Regions from separate parts of the Bacillus sp. SYZHCR11 genome, predicted to be linked through region 3. Evidence: predicted binding sites of a transcription regulator. Region 3 holds the regulator's gene; each other region holds the start of a gene.
What was found. The regulator LexA, encoded in region 3, represses DNA repair genes until DNA is damaged. The targets are predictions, from matches to a motif close to CGAACATATGTTCG.
Positions count from the first base shown of each region.

Region 1 (8,010 bases), 620 kb from region 3:
CTGGATCATTTCTGGTATACATTGTCGCGTTTGCTGTTTATATTTTAATAAGTGTAAGGTAATATTGAACTTTTATAGAGGTGCCTCATTGGGGGGATTTCCCAAATAAAAAAGCGATCCTGTAAAGGACGCTTTTTTTAGATTAATTTTATCCCGCTGATTAAAATAATCGCCGCCATCACAAACTGCAGCGGGCGCGGTGAGAATTTCGGCGAAAAGAAGCTGCCGAGAAGCACACCCGGCACAGAGCCGATCAACAGATTCAATACAAGCAGGTAATCGACGCTTCCGAAGCTTGCGTTTAACAGACCGGCAACAGTTACGAGCAAAAAGGCATGTGCGATATCCGTTCCCACCACTTCTGCCGTTTTCATTCTGAACAGGTATAACATGGCGATCGCAAATAATGAGCCGGACCCAATAGATGTCAGGCCGACGATGAAGCCGAAAATGACGCCGATCAGTATCATGAGTGTCCGCTTTTCTTCAAGTGTTTTTTGCTGCCAGCGGTTCGGCCGCAGTTTTTTATCGAAAAAAAGGCGGGCGATAATGGAAATGGCGACAAGGGTCAGCACGTAGCCGAGCGCCTGTTTGATAATCTGCTCCTGGTGCTGGTGAAAAGCGGGAAACAAGTGAAGAACACCGATGGCGGCTGTTGCGCTGGGAATGCTCCCGAGCGCCAAGTAGCCGACAAGTTTAAATTGAACGGTGCGCTGCTTCCAATGAGAAACGACACCGAACAGTTTGGTGATGGAGTTATATAAAAGGTCAGTGCCGACGGCGATTGAGGGGTTGATCCCCAAAACGATCAGTAAAGGAGTCAAAAGCGCCGCTCCCCCCACACCCGTCAATCCGACCAGCGTTCCGACAAAGAAACCCATAAACACAATGCTTACAGTCATCTGTGTGCCTCCTGAATAATCCTACTATTTTTATCAGATTATATATGATTAAGAGGCAGTAATCAATTAAATTTTCGGAAAATTTTATACAGAACAAAAAAATCCGCCTGCCTGCTGTTATTTCGCAGATCGGCGGATGTTGGCCGGATTATGATTTTTGCTGATAAAACGGAAGTTCCGTGTGGCCCATTTCTCTGACATACACGAAAAGATTGCCTTTATGATGAATTTCATGCTCCATGGCAAGCTGAAGGAGAGCCGCGCCGGTTATTTTTCTGCCGAAAGAGGCAGTCAGGTCAATTTCGCGGTTCAGCTGCTCTTCAGTCAGCTGTGACAGGATGTCTGTCGTTTTTTCAGTACATGCTTCAGCCAGTTTGACGAGGTCTGTTTCCGCTTCTTCTTTCGGTTTGTTCTGGATAGCTGACCCGTTTCCGTCGTTAATGACGTTTGCAAACATAAGAAAAGAATAAACGATGTGTTTTACAAGTTCCTGAGCGGACATTGATGTCTCTGCCGGCTTGTAGTCGTAATGCTCGCGGCTGATTTTTTCCGCCAGCTCAATCGTCACGTTTCGATGTGACAGAAAGTGGCTGACCAATTGATTTTGTGCTGTCATGTGAAAACCCCCATTTAATACAGAATAAAAGCTGCAAGGATATGCTATATCAACGGCACGGAAGAAACAAGCAATAAGCTTGTGATGGAGATAAATCGTTGCGGATATCCGAAATTCGACAATTGCGGTCTTTTTGCGTTCTTCTTTTTCTAGCAATTATGATAAAATATGACATATCTCGGTCATTCCAAAAGGGGGGATTTATTGAGGATGAAGCAGACTATTCCGTCCTCTTTTGTCGGGCTCAAAATTAATGAATGGTATACCCATATCCGGCAGTTTCACGTCCTTGAGGCGGAGCGCGTCAAACGTGAAGTAGAGAGAGAGATTGAGGATATGGAAGAAGATCAGGATCTGCTGCTGTATTATTCATTAATGGAATTCAGACACCGCGTCATGCTGGATTACATCAAGCCCTTAAAGGAGGACCCTTCTCAGCCTGAGTTTTCAGAATTATTGGAAGACATTGAAGGCAACCAGTATAAACTGACAGGACTGCTTGATTACTACTTTAATTTTTTTCGAGGAATGTACGAATTTAAACAGAAAATGTTCCTAAACGCCATGATGTATTACAAACGGGCTGAAAAAAACCTTGCACTCGTTTCTGATGACATCGAGAAAGCTGAGTTTGCTTTTAAAATGGCTGAGATTTTTTACAACCTGAAACAAACCTACGTCTCCATGAGTTATGCCGTTCAAGCCCTTGAAACGTACCAATCGTATGAGACGTACAACGTCCGCAGAATCCAATGTGAATTCGTTATTGCAGGGAATTATGATGACATGCAGTATCCAGAAAGAGCATTGCCCCACTTAGAACTTGCTTTAGATCTTGCAAAACAAGAAGGCAATCCCCGTCTTATCAGTTCAGCCTTATATAATCTCGGAAACTGTTACGAAAAAATGGGAGACCTCTCTAAAGCAGCCGAATATTTTGAGACATCCGTTTCCATTTGCAGGTCAGAAAAGTTCGATAATCTTCCGCATTCTATTTACTCATTAACACAGGTTCTTTATAAACAGAACACTACAGCCGAAGCAGAGAAGCAATATCGCCTCGGGCTCAGTATCGCCCGCGAATACAATGATGAATTGTTTGTCAATCTGTTCCAATTTTTGCATGCGTTATACGGCAAGGAAATGGATAACGCATCCGTCAGGCACACGTTTGATTTTCTGGAAGAACACATGCTGTATCCGTATGTGGAAGAATTGGCGCATGACGCTGCCAAATTTTACATGAAACACGGACAGCCTGAAAAAGCGCTCACGTTTTATGAAAAAATGGTGCACGCCCAAAAACAAATCCAGAGAGGAGATTGTCTATATGAAATCTAAACTGTTGTCAGGATTGCTGCTAGTTGCTGTCGGGTTCAGCTTTACACAGGTGATCGGCCATGAAAGCCATTTGGAAAACCAAGCGGACGGCACGTTCCATATTGCCGCACGCAACCAAACATAACATAAAGACCCTTCTTTGGAAGGGTCTTATTTTTTGCATGCGTATCCATTCCAATTTTATCCGAATGCAGGGTCGATATGCTCAAGTTATCTGTCCTACGAATGCCACCTATTGATGAAAAAGGCATAAGGAGAGATGAAGAGTGGGGATTGAAGTGAAAAAACGGCTCGTATCGGCTGATAAATATGCGTTAAAATGTCCGAATCCGATGACGCCGGAGTATATTACCATTCATAACACGGCAAACGACGCATCCGCCGCAAATGAAATCAGCTATATGACGGGAAACAGCGAATCAACGAGCTATCATTTTGCGGTTGATGACAAAGAAGTGATCCAGGGAATTCCGTTGGACCGGAATGCCTGGCATTCGGGAGACGGCACGAACGGCACCGGAAACCGAAAGTCGATTGCTATAGAAATCTGTTACAGCAAGTCAGGCGGCGAACGGTACAGAGCCGCAGAAGAACTGGCGATTGCGTTTGCGGCGCAGCTTTTGAAAGAACGGGGCTGGGGGATTGACAGAATCAGAAAGCATCAGGACTGGAACGGAAAGTACTGCCCGCACCGTATTTTGTCTGAAGGCCGCTGGGATGAAGTGAAGGCGAAGATTGAAAAGAAATTAAGCGGAAGTATGCCGGCGAAAAAAGCCTCTATTTCTTCTTCCGCCTCTGAATACCATGTGAAAAAAGGCGACACCTTATCGGAAATCGCCGCATCGCACGGTGTCAGCGTAAAATCGCTGCAAAGCATCAACCATATCACCGATCCGAATCACATTACAGTCGGACAAGTGATCAAGCTCGCTCAGACGGGTTCTTCTTCAAAAAGTCAGGCTGTGTCTTCATATCCGCTTCCATCCGGTGTGATCAAAGTGACGAAACCGCTGACGAAAGGGACAAACGTAAAACAAGTGCAAAACGCTTTATCCGCACTTTATTTTTATCCCGATAAAGGAGCAAAAAATCATGGGGCGGACGGCGTTTACGGCCCGAAAACGGCAAATGCCGTAAAACGTTTTCAATCCGTCAGCGGATTAACGGCAGACGGAATTTACGGCCCGAAAACGAAGGCGAAAATTGAAGAAAAACTGTAATCAAGAAAACGGAAGCTCCCCGGGCTTCCGTTTCTTCTTACATACAAACTGCGGCAAGAGCCTTTTGAATATCATAAATGCTTTCATCTTTTTTAAACTGCTTTGAGACAGCGGGAAGTTCCGCGCCTGAAATCCAAATTTTCAGCTCTGAATCAAGGTCAAAGCGGCCGGCGGTTTCTACGCTGAATCTGGAAATGCTCTTGTACGGAATGGATTGAATCTCCGTTTTCTTCCCCGTGAGTCCCTGTTTATCAACAAGAATAAGACGCTTATCCGTAAAGACAATGATATCTCGGACAAGCTTAAATGCGGCATTGACATTCTCGCCTTCCAGCAAAATACGGGCCAGTTCTGATTTTGCTTCAGCCGTCGATATTGTCGACGCATTGCCCAGCAATCCATTGATGAACCCCATGATATCTCCCCCCTGATACGTATTCTATCAAATCATACTATAAAAAGGTTTCCATTCCCAGATGAGTAGAGTAAACTGGTGCTGACTGGAAAAGGAGAGCATGTTACACATGAAAGATAGATATGACAGCTTCGCAGCTCTTTCCGCTGCTGAATCGGAATACAGAATTATTTATGAAGAAAAAGAGGGAAGTAAATGTATCGTTCTCGCACCCCACGGCGGCAGGATTGAGCCGGGTGTCAGTGAGCTGGTGCAGGCATTTTCTGACCAAAGCTCAATTTATTTATTTGAAGGGACGAAGCGGTGCGATAACCGTTCTCTCCACTTGACAAGCACACGCTTTGACGAGCCCCTGGCTTTAGAAAAAGTGACCGCCCATCATTACGCATTGGCTTTTCACGGGTATCATGATCTGAAAAAGGCAAATACACTCGTCGGGGGCGCGGATCTGGAAAAAGCAAGACTGATTTGTGATCTGCTGCGTGAAGCGGGATTTGATGCCGAGCTGACAGAGAAGAATGATCGGCTGGCAGGTGTAAATCCCGGCAACATTGTCAATCGGACAAAAAGGAAAATGGGGCTGCAATTGGAAGTGAGCACGGCGCAGAGACACGCGCTGTTCAGCAATTTTGGCTGCCGGGGAGAAAAATACACGCCAACCGATCTGTTTTTTCGGTATGTAGAAACCGTGAAGGCCGGTTTTTATGATAAATGAACAGGGGGCCCGTTCTTACATTCACTGGAGCTATGCGGCGCATGAAGTGCTTGGCGGGCAGCACGGTGATTACAGCGTCATGATGCAAAAACCTTTTCTCCGATCTCAAAATGATGACATTCTGCCGGCTGTGTTCTAAGCCGGCGGAGAATCGCTAATTTTCAATAAAATACGGCGTTTTTTCTTCAGCGGCATGCAAGTGTGTCTGTCCGCTTCCATAATACACATTCGGCCGCTTGTCGGATAACAGACAAGCGAGCCGCTTCTGAAATTGAATACCTGCTTTACGCCGTTCAAACAGCTCGAGCCTTTTTTCCGCAAATGATGCCGTCACCCGGAAAGCGGCTGCGATTAAAATAACGGCGTGGCTCCTCCGCTGGGGCAGCTCCATGTTTAACAGCATAAAGGTCGGCACACAGAAGTGGTACATAAAATGGTTGGCCTGAAATTCCTGCAGTTCCCTGAACAGCTTGTTCATATGAAAATGGTTCCCGGTATGCTTCAGCACATGGCACAGTTCGTGCGCAAAATCCTGCCATTGCTCTTCGGGTGACTTTTTTTGATTCAGGACGATGCTGTACATGCCGTCCCGCTTCAGCATCATACTGTGCGTATCTTCAAAATGAATCCAAATGTCAAGCTCCTTGGCAATCATCTGCATATCAATATGGAGAGGGGCGGTCATTCCCATGCGGCAATATAAGTTTTTGACGTATTCCTCAAGATGTGTTAAAAAATCGCCCAATTGAATACACCCTTTCGAACATATGTTCTTTTTTAAGCGAGAAAGAAAAGCCCTGATCGGACTTTGAATCAATTCCCTTTTCTTTTAAAAATAAACATTCAGCTTTTATATCGGCTGAACGTTAAGCAGTTTAAAGGAAAAGAGCGGATTATTTATGTTTCGGCCTGCGGTTTTTCTCTTTTTCTTTTAAATAATTAATGAATTCAATGGCCTGCTGCTTGCTTTCCGGGGAAAAGTCCTGCATGTCCCGATATGCGATCTGCAGGTCGGGATCGGCAAACATGTCTTCATCTGAAGGTTCTTTTCCAGTTAACAAATAATCAGTCGACACTTTGAAATAATCCGCAAGCTTTTGCAGCGTGTCGTAATCGGGTTCAGATCGGCCGTTTTCATAATGAGAATATCTGGCGCGCGAGACACCGATATGATTTGCGACTTCTTCCTGCGTTTTCTTACCTCTGAGACTCTTTAATCTTCCGCCTATCATCCGAAATGACCTCTCTTTTTTCAACACCCTAAGTTACTTATGATTATAGATACAAAATGTATCAAAAGAAAGGGATGATAAAAAAAGTATCAAAAAGGTCTTGATGATACGAAATGTATCGTATATAATCAACATCATAGAGATACAAAACGTATCAAAATACGATAAGAAATTGATCAGGAGGGTGAGAGATGCAGCCGATAATCATCCGTTTCAGCAGCAATCCGGCTGACCAGAGATGTTTAGGAAAAGCAGGCGGTTCGATATCTTTTACCGCTTGCGGACTACCGGTATTCCGATTTGATAACCGATTGCAGTATGAGCGCTATATACGTCTGAAGAAAAATGGAGACGTCCCTTATGAATCGTAAAAGCTACCCGTTTTTCATCTATTCCGGATTATTGAATTCTGAACATTATGACAAAATAGGGTCCGCCATTTGGCTGTTTTTATGGTTCATCAGCTCAACGACAAAGGAACATGTAAAAGACGGCATAAAGTGGGGGATCGTCCTCGGACATAAGCCCGTAAAAGCAAGAGAAATGGCCGATGTATTCGCGGTCAGCGAAAAAACCGTCAGGCGGTGGCTCGAGAGCTTGGAACAGCATGAGTATATCAAAACCGTCCGCGCCCCTTACGGACTCATCGTCTCCGTAAAGCACTCGAAAAGATTCACTCCGAAAAAGACATTAACCCGCCCGGAAGCAACTGACCGGACAATATCGGCGGATCACCGGGACAAAAATGTCCGGAGAGAAATAGATATAACAAAAAATCATACTGCTGAAGAAGCGATTAACGAAATTGCCGCCCATTTTATCAGATTAAGGTCTGCGCAGGAGGGGCGGAGCGTATACCCGTCGCCCCGGGATTATCAGGCCATCGCCCGGATTGTTTCCCTCGGTGCGTCAGCACAAGAAGCAATCAAATGGCTCGGCGAATGCTTTACCGCTTTTGAACAGCGGCGCACCTTTTCAGCTGAAACGATCAAGGCTTTCAGCTATTGCGCCAAGTTTATGGAAGACCGCTTGAATGCACGAATTGCGGGAAGGACAATCACAACAAAAAAAGAGAGGAATACGATACATGACAAAACGAACGATCGAGCAGATACTGGCCGACCTGAAAAACGGAAAACGTCCATTACTGGCGGACAGACCGGAAGAATCAGACGAAAGCCGCTTTGACTGCCCGCTCTGTAAAGATCAGGGCGGTTATCTCAAAAACCAGCTGGGAATGGAAGTGTGGGTGAAGTGCCGCTGCGCCGCCGAACGGAAAGTAGAACGCATTCTCGGCGCAAGTGAAATTACAGATGCCTTTCGGAAGCTGGATTTCAAAGGATTTATCACGCGGGGCAAGCCTCAGGCAGTCGTCGACGCATATGAGTGCGCCCTTGAATATGTTGAGAACTTCGACAAGATGAAAAACTGCCGGAAAAACAGCATTGCCCTTTTAGGGCGTCCGGGGTCGGGAAAAACCCATCTTTTGACCGCTCTCAGCAATTATGTCATGAGACAGAAGCAGACACCGGTGCTGTATTTTCCTTTTGTGGAGGGCTTTACGGATTT
Region 1 is NZ_JBXUND010000001.1:1,077,746-1,085,755, reverse strand. Features, by position in the region: gene AC2CGA_RS04815 (hypothetical protein) at 1-62, shown strand, start outside; gene AC2CGA_RS04810 (sulfite exporter TauE/SafE family protein) at 138-902, opposite strand; gene AC2CGA_RS04805 (DinB family protein) at 1,051-1,518, opposite strand; gene AC2CGA_RS04800 (Rap family tetratricopeptide repeat protein) at 1,723-2,859, shown strand; gene AC2CGA_RS04795 (PhrA family phosphatase inhibitor) at 2,849-2,983, shown strand; gene AC2CGA_RS04790 (N-acetylmuramoyl-L-alanine amidase) at 3,126-4,079, shown strand; gene AC2CGA_RS04785 (PH domain-containing protein) at 4,117-4,494, opposite strand; gene AC2CGA_RS04780 (poly-gamma-glutamate hydrolase family protein) at 4,604-5,209, shown strand; gene AC2CGA_RS04775 (hypothetical protein) at 5,199-5,348, shown strand; gene AC2CGA_RS04770 (ImmA/IrrE family metallo-endopeptidase) at 5,364-5,954, opposite strand; gene xre (HTH-type transcriptional regulator Xre) at 6,103-6,441, opposite strand; gene AC2CGA_RS04760 (hypothetical protein) at 6,633-6,812, shown strand; gene AC2CGA_RS04755 (FaeA/PapI family transcriptional regulator) at 6,802-7,629, shown strand; gene AC2CGA_RS04750 (ATP-binding protein) at 7,529-8,010, shown strand, end outside.
Region 1: the regulator LexA is predicted to act here: its motif matches at 5,970-5,983, upstream of AC2CGA_RS04770 (ImmA/IrrE family metallo-endopeptidase).

Region 2 (8,010 bases), 420 kb from region 3:
TTGAAATAAGGCCCGACAGGCATATCCTGCACCACGCAATCTTTAAGGGTTTACTCTCGGACGTTTCCCTTATCGCCCGGTGCATAAACGTCCGTGTCAGGAAAACTGCCCCTGATTGGTGACGTAATCATAGATAATATCTTCTACATGGGCATGGAGATCCTCATCGGGTTCTTCATTCCTTCTTTCTTCTAAAGCTTTTTTTAAACTCTGTTTTTCATAGGGGCTCAGCGGATCTGTCGACACATTCCGTCCATACTGGCGGAGGGCTTGTCCCAGCATTTTTTCTATAAATTGATCCATCATATATTCTCCTATTCTTGTCATTCATCTTTATTCTACTAAATATCATGTGATCCTCCCACTCTTCTATCATATTTTCTGTCAGGACGATTTAGGCTTTTATTCCAGTTCAGCCGAGAGAATAAGATGAAACGGCAGCGTTAACGCATCTTCATCGTTTATGATTTTTAAACGTTTTTCGTCATGCCTCACTTGTTTCACCCATCCCCAAAAGCGGCGGGGGCCGCGTGCTGAAGCATAGGTGACCGAGATGGCTCTGTCTTCTTCAATCGACGCCGCAATGATGCGGTTCATGTCGTTCAGTTGCTCTGCGCTCAGTTCCGGAGGCCGGAATTCCCGTTCTTTTCGTTTTTTTGCAAGCAGCTGCTCCCGATGTTCGGGCAGCATCATCCGGCTTGATTCCCACATGACATTATACCCGGGTGTTAATTTGTTCAGATTCATGTATATCACCTCAATTATTTGTAATGCCCGCCGATTTTTTCAGCCCGGTGAAAGGCTTGGCCGGCCTCTGTCAGCGAAGCGGCATGGAGGAGCGACGCAGGGCCGTACCGCTCATGAATATCATCCAATACTTTGCCGAGACTGATCTTTTTTTCCTGAGCATCAAACAGGCTCAGCTGAACATAATCACAGGGCTCCAGCTGGGAAAGGGAGACGCCGGCGCTGCGGACGGGCTCACCGTTCCAATGCTCTTTGAAGAGCTTGACCGCCGCTTTAAAAATATCCATTCCGAAATTAGTCGGAGAGACCAGCTTTCTCTGTCTGTGAAAACCTGAAGGGAATTCAAAATCAGCGCCTCTGATGCTGACCGAAACCGTATGGCCGATGTATTGTTTGAAACGGGCGCGGCGGGCCACTTCTTCGCTTAACTCCAACAGCACGACTTTGATATCCTCAAAGCGGCTGTAGTCTCTCGGGAGGGTCATGTTATGGCCGATCGCTTTTTGCCGGCTGTGCGTGTTGACGGTGACCGGAGAGGGATCGATGCCGCGGGCTGTCCGCTGAAGCAATTCGCCGTTAATGCCCCAGCGTTTTTTCAGCAGTTCGGCGGGGTGCCCGGCAAGCCCGCCGATTGTGCTGATGCCCATCCGTCTTAAATGATGCTCCATCCGTTTTCCGATGCCGAATAATTTTCCGACCGGCAGCGGCCACAGATCCTCCCTGATATTTGACATATCCAATCTGTGGATGCCGGATGCGTTTTTTTTGGCAAAATGGTCGCAAGCCATTTTCGCGAGCGCCTTATTCGGCCCGATGCCGACACGGGCATAAATTCCGAATTCACGCATGATCGCTTGTTGAATGCTTTCGGCAATTGTAAAAGGATCACCGAACAGCCGCTTGCTTCCGGTCACGTCGAGAAACTGCTCATCGATGGAGTAGGGTTCTACAAGATCGGTATACCGTTCAAACAGTTCGGTAATCATGACGGATACATCAATATACCGCTGCATCCGCGGACGGACAATAACGGCGTCGGGACATTTGGCCTGCGCTTCCCACAGCCGTTCGGCATTTTTTACGCCGTATCGTTTGGCGAGCGGACAAGCCGCAAGCACGACGCCGCTGCGTCTTTCGGGATCTCCCGAGACAATCACGGGCCGGCTTTTGAGATGAGGCGCTTCCGCTTTTTCCACAGACGCATAAAACGATTGCATATCAACAAGAAGAATATCAGCCATAAAAAAACCTCCGGGAACGTTTGTTCTGTTTTTCATTGTACCCGAACAATGATCACGTTTATACTGGTAAATCATTCCCCGGCTGGAAGACGTGCTGATTCGTTTGCTTGAAAAGAAATCATTTACAATTGCAAACAACCCACATATAATTTTTTATATTCCAATGAGAAGAGCTGACATTCATTTTGCCGGACGAAAAGGAGAGTCAATCGATAATGGATATTCGAACAATTACCTCTGAAGACTATGAAATGGTTACGTCTGTTTTGAATGAATGGTGGGGCGGCAGGCAGATGAAAGACAAACTGCCGCGCTTGTTTTTTGAACATTTTCAGGACACGAGCTTTATCACGTACGGGCCGGAGGGAATGACCGGTTTTTTAATCGGTTTTCAGTCACAATCAGACCCTGAGACAGCCTACATTCATTTTTCCGGTGTGCATCCGGATTTCAGAAAAATGCAAATTGGAAAACAGCTCTACGATCGATTTATGGAGACGGTGAAAAAAAGGGGCTGCACAAAAGTCAATTGCGTGACGGCGCCCGTGAATAAAGTATCAATCGCTTATCATACAAAATTAGGCTTTGAAGTTGAAAAAGGAACCAAAACCGTAAACGGAATCCCTGTTTTTGCGAATTATGACGGTCCGGGAGAAGACAGAATTCTGTTTGTGAAATATATGTAGAGGGGGATGAATATGGGTTTTTTAGCTGACACGCCCAAACCGCCCTATTATGCGGTCATTTTTTCATCAATAAAGGGAAAATATGATGAGGAATATGAGCATACGGCAGAGCGCATGATGAATTTGGCAGGCGGACAGCCGGGCTTTTTAGGCGCGGAAAGCGTTCGGGAGGAAAACGGCTGCGGCATCACGGTTTCCTACTGGGACAGCCTGGAGGCGATTAAAAGGTGGAAAGACCATACTGACCACCGGGCGGCAAAACAAAAAGGAAAAAGCGCCTGGTATGAAGCGTACGCGGTCCGCATTACGAAGACGGAGTCACAGCGGATGTTTGCGTCAAAAGGGGCGGAAGATTGATTACATTTTTACGGCATACACAAGAACAGACGGCGCGGGAAATTGCGGCGGTTCAACGCTGCTCTTATCAAAAAGAAGCCGAGCTGATCGGCTTTTTCGGCATTCCAGCCCTGCATGAAACACCCGGTGACATACAGCGGTCACGGGAGACGTTTGCCGGTTTCAAGGAGAAAGATCAGCTTGCAGGCGTCATTTCGTATGAAAAAAAGGGATATGACCTTGTCATATGCAGGCTGACGGTGCACCCGTCCGGCTTTCGGAAAGGAATCGGACGGGCGCTTATTCAATTTGTGATCGACCAAAACCGGGACGCCCAAAAAATAGAGGCGGCTACCGCCAGTCAAAACGTTCCGGCAGTCTCTCTCTATTTAAAAACCGGCTTCACAGAAGCCGGACAGACAGAGACGCCGGAAGGGCTGACCCTCTCGTTTTTTCATCTTTATCCGAAGAGGAAAGCGGAAGTTGTTCCGTACAAGCCGGAATGGAAAGAGATGTTTGAAAGAGAGAAGGCGGACTTGATCCGAATCTTCGGCCCCGCACTTCATTCTGTCAGCCATATCGGCAGCACCTCCATCCCGGGAATGGCCGCAAAACCCGTTATCGATATACTGGCGGAGGTCAAAGATATTTCAGATGCTGACCGATTCAGCCCGCAGCTGGAAGCACTCGGCTATGAGGCGCAAGGGGAAAACGGGATAGAGGGCCGGCGTTTCTTTCAAAAAGGCGGCAGCAAGCGCACACACCACGTCCACATATACGAAACAGGCCATCCGGATGTGAAGCGCCATCTGCTGTTCCGGGATTACCTCACTGAAAAGCCTGAAAAAGCGGCTCAATACATGGAACTGAAACGGCGGCTCGCTAAGGCATACCCGTACGATACGGCAAAGTACAGTGAAGGGAAAAATGACTGGATCAAGGCGGCTGAACAAGAGGCAAAGGACTGGGAGAGCGGGCTGCTGTAAAGAAAGCAGAAACAATGCATACAGCGGCTCGGTATGCTACAATGGCGAAAATGAAAAACGGAGGATCATCTATGCAAATACATGTGACGGATGCGGCGAAACACACACTTCAGCAGACGATGGACGCCAACCCGGGGAAAAAAGCGCAGCTCCGCTATGACGCAGAAGGCTGCGGGTGCGCGGTGAGCGGCGTGCCGACCATCTGGCTGGCGGACGAATTAACGGGACAATGCGAAGCCATTGAAACCAACGGACTTCCGCTTTACATCCAGACCTCACAAAAAGTGTTTTTTGACGAGGAAATGACAATCGATTACAATGAAAAGGCAAAAACGCTCGTCTTAAAAAGCCCGGCAGAGATGCTGAGCCCGAGAATGAGCATATTAGTAAAGCAGGGAGAAACAGAAAGTGAATCAAAAGCTGAAAGCCATTAAACAGACGGCACAGCATAAAACGTGGGTATCCTTTCTGAACAACAACCACCCGTACAGTCTGCTGCACTGGTCCATCGGAGGCGCTGAATCCGTTCAGAAGGATGTCTGGCTGCTTCAGGATGAGATGACCTTCAAAGCGCAGGAGTTTACGACAATCGACCTCGCCATTGACTGGATCGGAGAAAATATGGACGGGATTACCGACGTTTTATGACGGGAAAGCGAAAGAACCAGCATACGTTCTTTCGCTTTTTTACGTTTGCGTCATGGTATCTAAAAAGGTTTGAACGGCTTTGCGGTAGCTCTCCGGATTTTTGGTGTACGACATGGCATGCCCGCCCGATTCGGCCAGATAGAGCATCTTCGGTCCGCGTTTTCTGCGGTGCAGCAATTCGGAAGAAGCGGGAGGTATATAATCATCTTCCTTACTGTGAATAAACAGCACGGGCTGCCGGATTCGGCTGATAACCGATAGAGGCGATACATCACGGATACGGTATCCTTCTCTCATCCGCAAAAAGAAATCAGCCAAAGGCAGAAGCGGCCACGGAGGCAGCCGGAACTCCCGCTTCAGTCTGTAGGCGAGCTGATCGCGAAAGCTTGCGAACGGACAGTCCGCAATATAAAAATCAGCGCCTTTTTCATCCTGATGCCCGCCCGCGTATAATAAGGCCGTCACCGCTCCCATCGATTCCCCGTGGATGCCGATTTGACCGCCGTCTCCCGTTTTGTGTCTCACCCAATTCACGGCTTCTTCCAAATCATCTTTTTCAAAATAGCCGTAGCTCGTCGTTCTGCCGCCGCTTTTTCCGTGCCCGCGGTGGTCATATACGAGCACATTCCAGCCTGAATCTAAAAATAAATCCATGTATTTCAATGAATTGAACGAATTTACGGTAACGCCGTGACAAATAATCATGGCGTTTGCCGTATGATGCGGGGCGACGTAAAAGCCTTTGATCTCATACCCGTGGCGTGACAGGATGACGGCCTCTTCTTTTTCCATGGCCTGAAAGGAATCAAATCTATCATGCCCGTCCGCCGTTTCTTTTTTCATGATATCTTCATCCGTCTTTTTCTTCATAAACATAATCAGATTCGTAAAAGCGAATCCGGCAGCCAAAAAGACTGCGCAAGCCGAACCGAACACCGCCAGCCATTTTTTCACACAGGCACCCTCCTTTCATATGAAAAATCCTTCCTCCGGCTTTTTGGGACCGTGAACGTTGCCGGCCGCCGGCGCTCCGTGGTACACTTGCTTCACCATATTCAGATACGGGGGGCGTAATGATGAAAAAGCAGCTGCCTAAAGAAAAACACAGCTTAAAAGACGATCTGGAGGAAGATCTGAAGGCCAGGCTTTTGCAAATGAAAAGTGAGCTGAAGGAAGAAGACGAGAAAAAACAGGCGCAGCAAAAAGCGGAACAAATCAGAAAGCGAAAAGAAAAAGAAAAACATAAAAGCTTTGAAGAGCTGCTGAATGAAAGCAGTCTCGATTGGCACAAATATAAATAAACCGGCATCTGACAAGGTGCCGGTTTTATTGTTTAAGAACGATGGGCTTCGTATACGTCCCGTTTTGTATGGTATTGCAGGGCTTTGATTTCCTGGCTGCTTAAACGCCGGGCCTCTGCAGCCGAACAATTTTCTCTCAGCTGCTCAAGTGAGCTGGCTCCGGTGATGACAGAAGCGACGGCCGGCTGTGACAGTAAGTATTGAAGGGAAAGCTCCGTCATGCTCAAGTCAGGTGCGGCAGCGCCGATCGCTTTTTTGGTTTCTTCCAGTTCTGCAAAAGAATATGTTAAATAGCCGTTCTCTTTTACGCTTGCGGCTGCTTGATCAAGCGGTTTTTCCGTAAGAAGCCCTTTAGCGACAGGCCCTCTGGCGACTACGCTGATTCCGTTCTCCTCTAAAAGGGGAAGCCACTCCTCAGGACGCCGGTCCAGCAGGCTGTATTGCATCATAACGCTTGAGATATTTGATTTTTTTACATATTCTTTAATGACATTCGGACGAATCGAGGAAATGCCGTAATACCGGATGACGCCTTCCTGTTTTAAGTCCTCAAACGCTTCGATCGTTTCGTCAATATGATCTTCCATCGTGCCGCCATGCAGCTGATAAAGGTCGATATAGTCCGTTTTCAGCCGGCGCAGACTGTTTTTGACCGCTTCTTTTATGTATCCTTTGGAGGCGTCCCAATGCCAGCCGTCTTTATCATCATTCCAGCGGTTTCCGGCTTTCGTGGCTAAAATGATGTCGTCCCTGCGGTTTTTGACGGCCTCCCCGACAATTTCCTCATTTCTGCCGAAATCATAAAGATCAGCGGTATCTAAATAATTGATTCCAAGCTCGATCGCTTCATCCAAAATAGACAGCGCTTCAGCTTTATCCGTGCCCAGCGACATACAGCCGAGCCCGATTTCGCTTATTTCTAAATCAGAATGTCCCAGTGTGCGTTTTCTCATCGTTTCGCTCCTTTTTATAGTCTTTTATTGACCGTAATATAAAGGCGCGAAGTTTTCAACTGTTAAGGCCCGGTGATCCAATCTCCGACATAGCGGAATGTCCGTCCGTATTCTTTCAGTTTAGCCCGCACTTCCCACGCCTTTCCGACCAATACGATACTTTTATCCTTCCGGTACACCTTCAATCGAAAAGCACCTCCCTCTCATGCATGTATGATAAAATATATGAGGCATAATAGAGAGACAGAACGGGAGATGACATGATGAAACATTTAGAAGAAAAAACACTTGCGAAAAAAAAGCTGTATGACGGGAAAGTCATAGATCTTTACTTAGAGGATGTAGAGCTCCCGAACGGAAAAACAAGCAAGCGGGAAATCGTCAAACATCCGGGAGCGGTGGCCGTACTCGCGGTGACCGAAGAAGGAAAAATCATTTTGGTGAACCAGTTCAGAAAGCCGCTGGAACGGACAATCGTTGAAATTCCGGCCGGTAAGCTTGAAAAGGGAGAAGAGCCGGAACATACGGCGTTAAGAGAGCTAGAGGAAGAAACGGGATATACGGCGGAAACCTTGACGAAAATCACCGCTTTTTATACATCACCCGGGTTTGCTGATGAAATCGTGCATCTCTTTCTTGCGGAAGGGCTTTCGCCGCTGGAAGAAAAGCGCGAACTGGATGAGGATGAATTTGTCGAAGTCATGCAGGTCACGCTTGAAGAGGCCGTGAAGCTGATTGAATCCCGCAGGGTGTATGACGCAAAAACGGCGTACGCGATTCAGTATCTCCAGCTGAAAGAAGCGCTGAAGGAAAAATGATGAAAACCATCTATGCGGATCTGCATATTCATATCGGCCGCACCTATACGGGAAAACCGGTCAAAATCACCGGGGCCAAAACGTTGACGCTGCATCGGATTTTAGAAGAGGCCAGTGAGGGGAAGGGAATTGAACTATTGGGCATCATCGACTGCCATTCCCCGGAAGTCATAGAAGAAATCGAGCGCGGAATTGATGAAAGCAGATACCGTGAGCTGAAAGAAGGCGGCATCCGGTATCGGAATACGACGCTTCTGTTGGGCAGTGAGCTTGAAATCTATGATCACACATGCC
Region 2 is NZ_JBXUND010000001.1:36,296-44,305, forward strand. Features, by position in the region: gene AC2CGA_RS00075 (AI-2E family transporter) at 1-23, opposite strand, end outside; gene AC2CGA_RS00080 (YqzH family protein) at 97-303, opposite strand; gene AC2CGA_RS00085 (YolD-like family protein) at 403-747, opposite strand; gene AC2CGA_RS00090 (DNA polymerase IV) at 762-1,988, opposite strand; gene AC2CGA_RS00095 (GNAT family N-acetyltransferase) at 2,204-2,674, shown strand; gene AC2CGA_RS00100 (antibiotic biosynthesis monooxygenase family protein) at 2,687-3,031, shown strand; gene AC2CGA_RS00105 (GNAT family N-acetyltransferase) at 3,028-3,996, shown strand; gene AC2CGA_RS00110 (iron-sulfur cluster biosynthesis family protein) at 4,068-4,430, shown strand; gene AC2CGA_RS00115 (DUF2552 family protein) at 4,405-4,644, shown strand; gene AC2CGA_RS00120 (alpha/beta hydrolase) at 4,684-5,598, opposite strand; gene AC2CGA_RS00125 (YqkE family protein) at 5,721-5,945, shown strand; gene AC2CGA_RS00130 (aldo/keto reductase) at 5,978-6,898, opposite strand; gene mciZ (Z-ring formation inhibitor MciZ) at 6,961-7,083, opposite strand; gene AC2CGA_RS00140 (NUDIX hydrolase) at 7,162-7,716, shown strand; gene AC2CGA_RS00145 (TIGR00375 family protein) at 7,716-8,010, shown strand, end outside.
Region 2: the regulator LexA is predicted to act here: its motif matches at 2,002-2,015, upstream of AC2CGA_RS00090 (DNA polymerase IV).

Region 3 (8,010 bases):
TTGAAAAAAAACGGGCAGAGCTGCTTAAAATCGTCATGACAAACGGAATGACATCAAACATTACGATAGAACTCAGCCAGGAGCTTGACCACCTTCTCATACAATACCAAAAAGAACTGCACACCGGCAGTTGGGGTGAAACATGACGCCAAAATAAAAAACCCTCTCCGGGTTTTTTATTTTTATAACCATGTATCTCTATATCATAATCTGTACGTATTATTTCGCTTGATTATTCATGGCTTTCATCATTTGATTAATTTTCTTTTGAGAAGGTTTCATTCCCATTTGCATCATCATCATGCGTAACATTTGTTCATTAATAGGCGGATTCTTTTTCAAATAGCTCATCATATATTTACGAGCAATAAAAAACCCGAGTGCAACACCTATGAGCAATGCGACAACGCCCACTAGGATGCCAACCCATAAAGTCATTTTATTTCCTCCTTCATGTTGTCTAGTTTAAAGTGTACTAAACCAAAGGCTATTATACAACATTTACATCTCTTTTTCCTCGTTTTTAGACAAAATTTCTTTCCCTGACCGGATTTAACCACCCGTAGCGCCGTGTCTTGAAATCCATTGCAAGAAAACAGGGGCTGATTTTACGCAGAATCTCAAAGAAAATCGTTTCCGCCTCATAATCTCCCGAAGCCGCAATCTCAATTAAACTGTCTTTCATCATGAAGGTGGCGCGGCCCTTTTCTCCGGGCAGTGTAAGCCGGTAAATGGAATCCAAACGGCTGTAACTCATTCGGTTTAAATGCAGCTGGAGCCGCTGATGCATATGTATCACCGGAATCGGTTCCGTTATATATTGAACTTGCTTTTCTGTCATTTGATATTCCTGGGGTGTCAGATCTGTCCAATGATAGTCTCGAAACAACTCAAACATAGCCGTTTCCCGCCCGAAGTAGTGGTTCGCAAACTCATCCTTTATCAGGTGCGTATAGTAATGACGTTCCATTTCCTCATCCCCTTTTACAGCGCTTCGTTATTGCTTTCTATTATACAAAAGGAGAAAAGAAAGAATTGTCTATTACTGTTACGCCGCCCCTTCTATTTTTGTCGCATAAACAGGAAAAAGAGGATGATTTGACTCATCCTCTTTTGTCTCGTTATTTGTTTAGAAGTTTTTTCACGCGGTCAACTACGTTTTCTGCAGTAAACCCGTATTCTTTCATAATTGTTTCTCCCGGAGCTGAAGCACCGAAACGGTCAATTGCGAGAACGTCTCCTTCAAGACCGGTAAATTTGCCCCATCCGAAGCTTGAACCCATTTCGATCGCAAGACGTTTCGTCACATTCGGAGGAAGCACGCTGTTTTTGTACTCAGCCGATTGTTTTTCAAAGCGGTCCCAGCTCGGCATGCTGACTACAGATACGTGAATGTTTTCTTCAGCCAGTTTCGCTTGAGCTTCGATCGCAAGTCCGACTTCAGAGCCTGTCGCTAAAAGAAGGGCGTCCGGTGAATCGGTTTTTGCTTTGGAAACGGTATAAGCCCCTTTTTCCACGCCCGCATACGCTTCTTCAGCCTGCTGATCAATCGTCGGCAGGTTTTGGCGTGTCAATACAAGAGCTGTCGGATGATCTTGGCTTTGAACGGCAACCTTCCATGCAGCTGCGGTTTCATTTCCGTCAGCAGGTCTGATCACAGAAAGGTTAGGAAGTGCGCGTAAAGAAGCAAGCTGCTCAATCGGTTCGTGAGTCGGCCCGTCTTCTCCTACGGCAATACTGTCATGCGTGAATACATAAGTGACAGGGAGTCCCATCAATGATGCCAGACGAATGGCAGGTCTTAAATAATCAGAGAATACAAAGAATGTGCCGCCGAATACGCGGAGGCCGCCGTGAAGCGCCATTCCGTTTAATGCAGCGCCCATCGCAAATTCACGGACACCGAACCAGAAGTTTTTCCCGGCGTAGTCTTTGGCCGTGAAGTCTCCTCCATTTTTGATTGTCGTTTTATTTGAACCCGCAAGGTCAGCAGATCCCCCGACAAAGAAAGGAATTTTCTTGGCGATCCCGTTCAGTACCTCACCTGAAGATGCGCGGGAAGCAAGGCTGCTGCCTTTTTCATAAACGGGAACTTCCTGATCCCAGTCTTTAGGAAGCTCGCCTTTCATGCCGAGTGACAGCTGTTCAGCAAGCTCAGGATATTTTTCTTTATAAGCCGCGAACAGTTCATTCCATTCCTGTTCTTTTTTCGAGCCGGCTTCTTTTACAGCTTGATTGAAATGCCCGTATACTTCTTCCGGAACATAAAAATCTTCTTCAAACGTCCAAGCATACGCTTCTTTTGTCAGCTTGCTCTCTTCTAGTCCTAACGGAGCGCCGTGAACGCCGGATGTGCCCGCACGGTTTGGAGAACCGAAACCGATCGTGGTTTTCACTTCAATCAAAGTCGGTTTTTTATCATTCTGGCGCGCTTTTTCAATTGCAGCCGTCAATTCAGCGATGTTGTTTCCGTCCTCAACATAAAGAACTTCCCAGTTCATTGCTTCAAAACGCTGCTTTACATTTTCAGAGAAAGAACGGTCTAAATCGCCGTCTAAGGAAATGTCATTAGAATCGTATAATACGATCAGGCGGCCTAATTCAAGATGGCCTGCAAGAGAAGCGGCTTCGGAAGAAATGCCTTCCATTAAATCGCCGTCTCCGCAAATACTGTATGTATAATGATCAACTACATTGAATGAATCACGGTTATATGTCTCAGCCAGATGGCGTTCTGCAATTGCCATTCCCACTGCCATTGCAATCCCCTGTCCAAGCGGCCCGGTCGTTGCGTCTACTCCGGCTGTATGCCCGAACTCCGGATGTCCCGGTGTTTTGCTTCCCCATTGACGGAACTGTTTCAAGTCTTCAATGCTGAGGTCATATCCGCTTAAATGCAGCATGCTGTATAAAAGCATTGAACCGTGGCCTGCTGATAAAACAAAGCGGTCGCGGTTAAACCAGCCCGGATTCTGCGGATTTACATTCATAAATTTCGTCCACAGCGTGTATGCCATCGGAGCGGCTCCCATCGGCATGCCCGGGTGTCCGGAATTCGCTTTTTCAATTGCGTCTATAGATAGTGTACGAATGGTGGCAACTGATTTCTTTTCAATTGTATCCATTATAATCCCCTTCCTTATTGTTGTACCTTTTCATCATAAAGCGATGCTGACTTTTTCTCAACTCTTTCAGCTTAAATTTGAGATAAACTTGTTGAAAATTGTCGTAAAGCACATCCTGATATTAGTATATACGAAAAAAGAATACGTATTGCCGTATTCTTTCTGTTTAGTGAAGATTATTTTTCTGTTGTTCTCTTTTTAATTTTTCAGGGGTGACATCGTTGCCTTCCGGATCAATCACTTTTACGCTCTTTAACGTATTTTTCATTGAGGAGCGGAATCCTTTCAAATACTCCTGGCGAAGCTTTTGCTGTTCAGCTTTTTCCTCATCCGTTATTGTGTTTGATTTAGCTTTTTGAGCCAATTCGTTAATTCTTGCGATTTTTTCTTTAGAAATCATAATAAGCTCCTTTGGTGCGTGTTGATTATATACTACTAAAACGCAGTCTTTTTTACAACTGATGCGCGTCAGCTGCCTTCTGTGTCTGCGGTATATTCCTGAAACCGCCGGTGAACCGTGGCTTTGGACACGTCATACCCGAATCCTCTTAAGGTCGCTGCGATTTCTGCAAAGGTAAGCTTGTTGGCTCTCAGCCTGATAATTTCCGAAACCGGAACCTCTTTTTTTTCTTTTCCGCTGTTTTCATGTCTGTTTTTCAGATTCCGTTCAGGCTTGTAGCCGTTTTTCACGGCTCTTTTCATTCCCCGCCGGATTTTCATATTGTGAATTTTCCTTTGATATTCCTCAACAATACTGACGATTTCAAGTACCATCGAATCAGCTTCGGAAAGCTCCAGTTCACCTTTATGAGCCGTCGTATATATTTTAACGTTCTCCCTGTAAATACAATGCAAAAGCGCAATCTTGGCGTTTCCTCTTCCCAATCTCGTTTCGTCCTGCACCAATATCGCGTCAATATGTGATTTTTTAATTTCATCAAGCATTTCAAATACTCCGTCGCGGTCCATTTCGTAACCGCTGGCTTTCTCAGAAATGACTTTCACGACTTCCATGCCGTTTGCAGCAGCGATCTCACTGAGCTCCTCTTCCTGTCTTTTTAATGACGTTTGCTGCTGTTCTTTGTTTGTGCTTACGCGGGCATAAATGAGCGCCTTCATTTCTCTCTTTCCTCTCTAATTGACAATGGCCAGCTGATATACGGCCGGATGCTTCTTCTTAACCGGTAGAATAAGTTCGTCTCCGGGCTTTATATCAGCAGTCTGGAGATGATTATTCTCCGTCACCCACTCAATGAAATCTTCTTTATTAATGTGTTTCTTTTCTGCTACATGATCCGCAAGTGACCAGAGTGTATCGCCGTCCTGAACCTTTATTTTAACATATTGGCTGAGGGACTGATCATTTCCCGCACATGAAACAAGTAAAATAGCGGCACTTAAAATCGCAGTAAACAGCCCGACAAATATGATAGATTCTTTCGCCATGTAAACAACCTCCGATAAGAATGTTTGTTCGCTTTTTATATCTTTCAGTATATACGAACAAATGTTTCTGTCAATCGTTTTTTTCGAACCTATGTTTGTACTGTCAGGAAAATCATGCTATAATCTACTTAAAATCGACGTTTTGAGGTGCGAAATATGACGAAGCTATCAAAAAGGCAGCTTGATATCCTGCGTTTTATTAAAGAAGAGGTAAAAACGAAAGGATATCCGCCTTCTGTAAGAGAGATAGGAGAAGCAGTAGGACTGGCTTCCAGTTCAACCGTGCACGGCCATTTGGCGCGGCTGGAGACAAAAGGCCTGATCAGACGGGACCCTACGAAACCGAGGGCGATTGAGGTATTGGATGAAGAAGAAGTCCATATTCCGAAAAGCCAGGTCGTAAACGTTCCGGTCATCGGGAAAGTGACGGCGGGTATTCCGATTACGGCTGTTGAAAATATCGACGAGTATTTTCCGCTTCCTGACCGGATGGTTCCTCCGGGCGAACATGTCTTTATGTTAGAAATCATGGGAGAAAGTATGATTGACGCCGGCATTTTTGACAAAGATTACGTCATTGTCAAACAGCAGAACACGGCCAATAACGGAGAAATCGTCGTAGCTATGACCGAAGATGATGAAGCGACGGTCAAGCGCTTCTATAAAGAAGACAATTATGTGCGGCTGCAGCCGGAAAATCCGACGATGGAGCCGATTATCCTGCAAAACGTAAGCATTTTGGGGAAAGTGATCGGCGTATTCAGAGCCGTCCATTAATTCTATTAAACTTCATTTATCGTAAAAAACCCCTCTGTAAGGGGTTTTTTTGCATAAAAAAAGCAGATTCGCCCTGGCTTAAGAAACGAACCTGCTAAGGAGGAAAAACTTACATTCTTATTATCCGACATCACACTTTTGAAGTCAACTAATAATGTTTCCCTCAAGAAACTTTTCATCCATTTTTCAACTTTTTATATATTTGTGCGTGATGAATTTGCTTTTTTATCTTTTCTTTGGGCGGGCACGTCAAAAATTTATGTATGAATATTTAGTACATAGTGTAATAAGTTAAATATAAATATAAAAAAACCCGCTGCCTTTAGCGAGTATCTATTTTCAATCAAAATGATAATATTCTACACCGTAGAACCCTTTAATATAGACGGGACCACAGACGTTTGAAGAACTTTCAACCAGAATCCTGTATTTGTGATACGGATCAATTGATTTTTTATCCTGGGCACTGAGGTTTAACCAGCTGCCGCTGTAGTTTTTAGAACTTAATGTATAAAAATTTCCGTTCAGCGCCATCCGCTGGAGTTTCATGCTTAAACCGCACGAAGAGTTGTTCATTATGGTGAACTTATAGCCTAAAAAGTAATCGTCGGCAGCTACAGCACCCGGATTTTCAATATGAAACTCTTTTGCGTTTCCCTCCAAAGTGAAGCTTGTTTTTGATCCGAATTCAGTGGTAGCCGCTTTAGCTGAGTGTATTCCGCTAAAACATAATAAAAAAACAGCAATACATATCCAGTATTTTTTCATTTGCATCCCCCTTTTTACATATTTTAACTTGTGAATCCTGTGATGTCTATTCACATTTTACTTTATAACCACTATATACCAGTTTAAAAATTTGCGGATTGCTTACAATGAAGACTAAACGAAATAACGAAGGTGGTTCAAATGAAACACGTAATTGCTTTCGCTTCTAAAACGGCGCTCACACTTGCTTTACTGTACATTGTTCTGGATCTTATGTACCAAGTAACCTTTTTAAACGTTCTGTTTATTACAGTGATCTTAAGTTTAATCACTTATTTTGCGGGTGATTGCATGATTCTGCCGAGAACAAGCAATTTCACAGCCGTTGCAGCTGATTTCGGAATTTCATTCATTATATTATGGATATTCCTGATGAACATTGGCGGGTTTAATGTCTCTCCTGCCGCGGCAGCGGTTATCTCTGCACTTTGCATTTCTGTTTTTGAGGCATTTTTTCACCGGTATTTGCAGCAATATGTACTTCCCGAAGATTATAAGGACACAACAGAGACGGATAGCACGCTATGGAGCTATCAAACCGAGGCGTCTGAAGAATTAGTGTCGGAAAAAGACCCTCAGGAAAAAACATAAAAAGGAGGCAATCGCCTCCTCCTCTTTTTACTTTTGCTTCTGATCGTCAAGCGGCAGCTGCAGCAGTGAGTCTGTGCCTGTCGCTTTCGGCGTTTTTCCGTCCCATTTTTCAATCCATTTATATTTGATCATTTCATCGGACATTGATTTCTTAATGATTTCGTTATAGTCAGCGATCCCTTCCGCTTCAATTTTTTTCTTTTTCGCTTCGGCTTCGGCTATTTTAATTTCAGTTTGTGTCCGTTCAAGTTCCTGTGAAGACTTCACCCTTGCATCGATGGCTTCCTGTGTGGCTTTATCCGGCTTCGGTACGCCAAGCGTCAGATCATCAATTAAAAATCCGAGACTCTTCATATCATCAGCAAATCTCTTTTGAACATCGGCAGCGGCTTCAGCAGATTTTTGCCCGTATGTGTCAATAACCGAGTATTTGCTGATTGATTTTCGCGCCGCATCCCACAGCCTTGTTTTTAAATATGTATTTTCAATCGTTTCAACGTCTACCGCCCCGAATTTGTTAAACAGATCGACTACTTTATCAGGCTGCACGACATAGTTGTAAGCGATATCCATTTCTATATTTTTACCGTCAGAGGTTGCCACTTTTATATTTTCATTATTCACTGTCTGCATACGCACCGGATATTCCGTTACTTTATTAAATAATCCGACTAAGTGCCAGCCTTGGTCCAATGTGTCGGATTTTACCCCGCCATTCGGTGAGTATACAACCCCGACATAACCGTTCGGTATTTTTTCAATGAATAGTGACGCTGTGACGCCCGCAATTAAAAGGGCTGCACCTATAATCACACCGCCGAGAATTTTTTTTGTGTTTCCGCGCTTATTTTCGCTCATGCTGATCTTCTTCCTCCCATGACTTTTTTAATTTTTTGGCTCCGCTTCCCACTTGTTTAAAGATTGGACTAAGCATCAGCCATAAACCGAATCCGATGATGACAAGAAGAATGATAGACCCGATCATCACTTTCATTTGCCCACCTCTTTTCTTTCATCCTGTCAATTATGTATACGATCTTAAGAACTTAAAGTTTCATAAATTTCAAAAGAAAAAGCCCCGCCGACAAAATAAGCGTGCTTATTAATAATTGTCACTGATAAAATCAGAAATCGTTTTTGTAAATTGGTAAAAGGTCCCGTTTTGTGCGGATGCTCTGCTTTTCAGCGTAAAGGTGTCAAATAGTGATTTTCTGAAGCCGGTGCTCATTTCGATTTGAATACTCAATCCGGATGAAGATTGATTGGCAAGGTTGTTCGGACTGACGCCTGCGTATTTATCATT
Region 3 is NZ_JBXUND010000001.1:453,375-461,384, forward strand. Features, by position in the region: gene AC2CGA_RS02080 (aspartyl-phosphate phosphatase Spo0E family protein) at 1-146, shown strand, start outside; gene AC2CGA_RS02085 (YneF family protein) at 220-438, opposite strand; gene sirA (sporulation inhibitor of replication protein SirA) at 524-970, opposite strand; gene tkt (transketolase) at 1,122-3,125, opposite strand; gene AC2CGA_RS02100 (DUF896 domain-containing protein) at 3,292-3,525, opposite strand; gene AC2CGA_RS02105 (YneB family resolvase-like protein) at 3,594-4,244, opposite strand; gene yneA (cell division suppressor protein YneA) at 4,260-4,571, opposite strand; gene lexA (transcriptional repressor LexA) at 4,728-5,348, shown strand; gene AC2CGA_RS02120 (hypothetical protein) at 5,688-6,116, opposite strand; gene AC2CGA_RS02125 (YndM family protein) at 6,258-6,707, shown strand; gene AC2CGA_RS02130 (prohibitin family protein) at 6,735-7,565, opposite strand; gene AC2CGA_RS02135 (hypothetical protein) at 7,552-7,701, opposite strand; gene AC2CGA_RS02140 (poly-gamma-glutamate hydrolase family protein) at 7,810-8,010, opposite strand, start outside.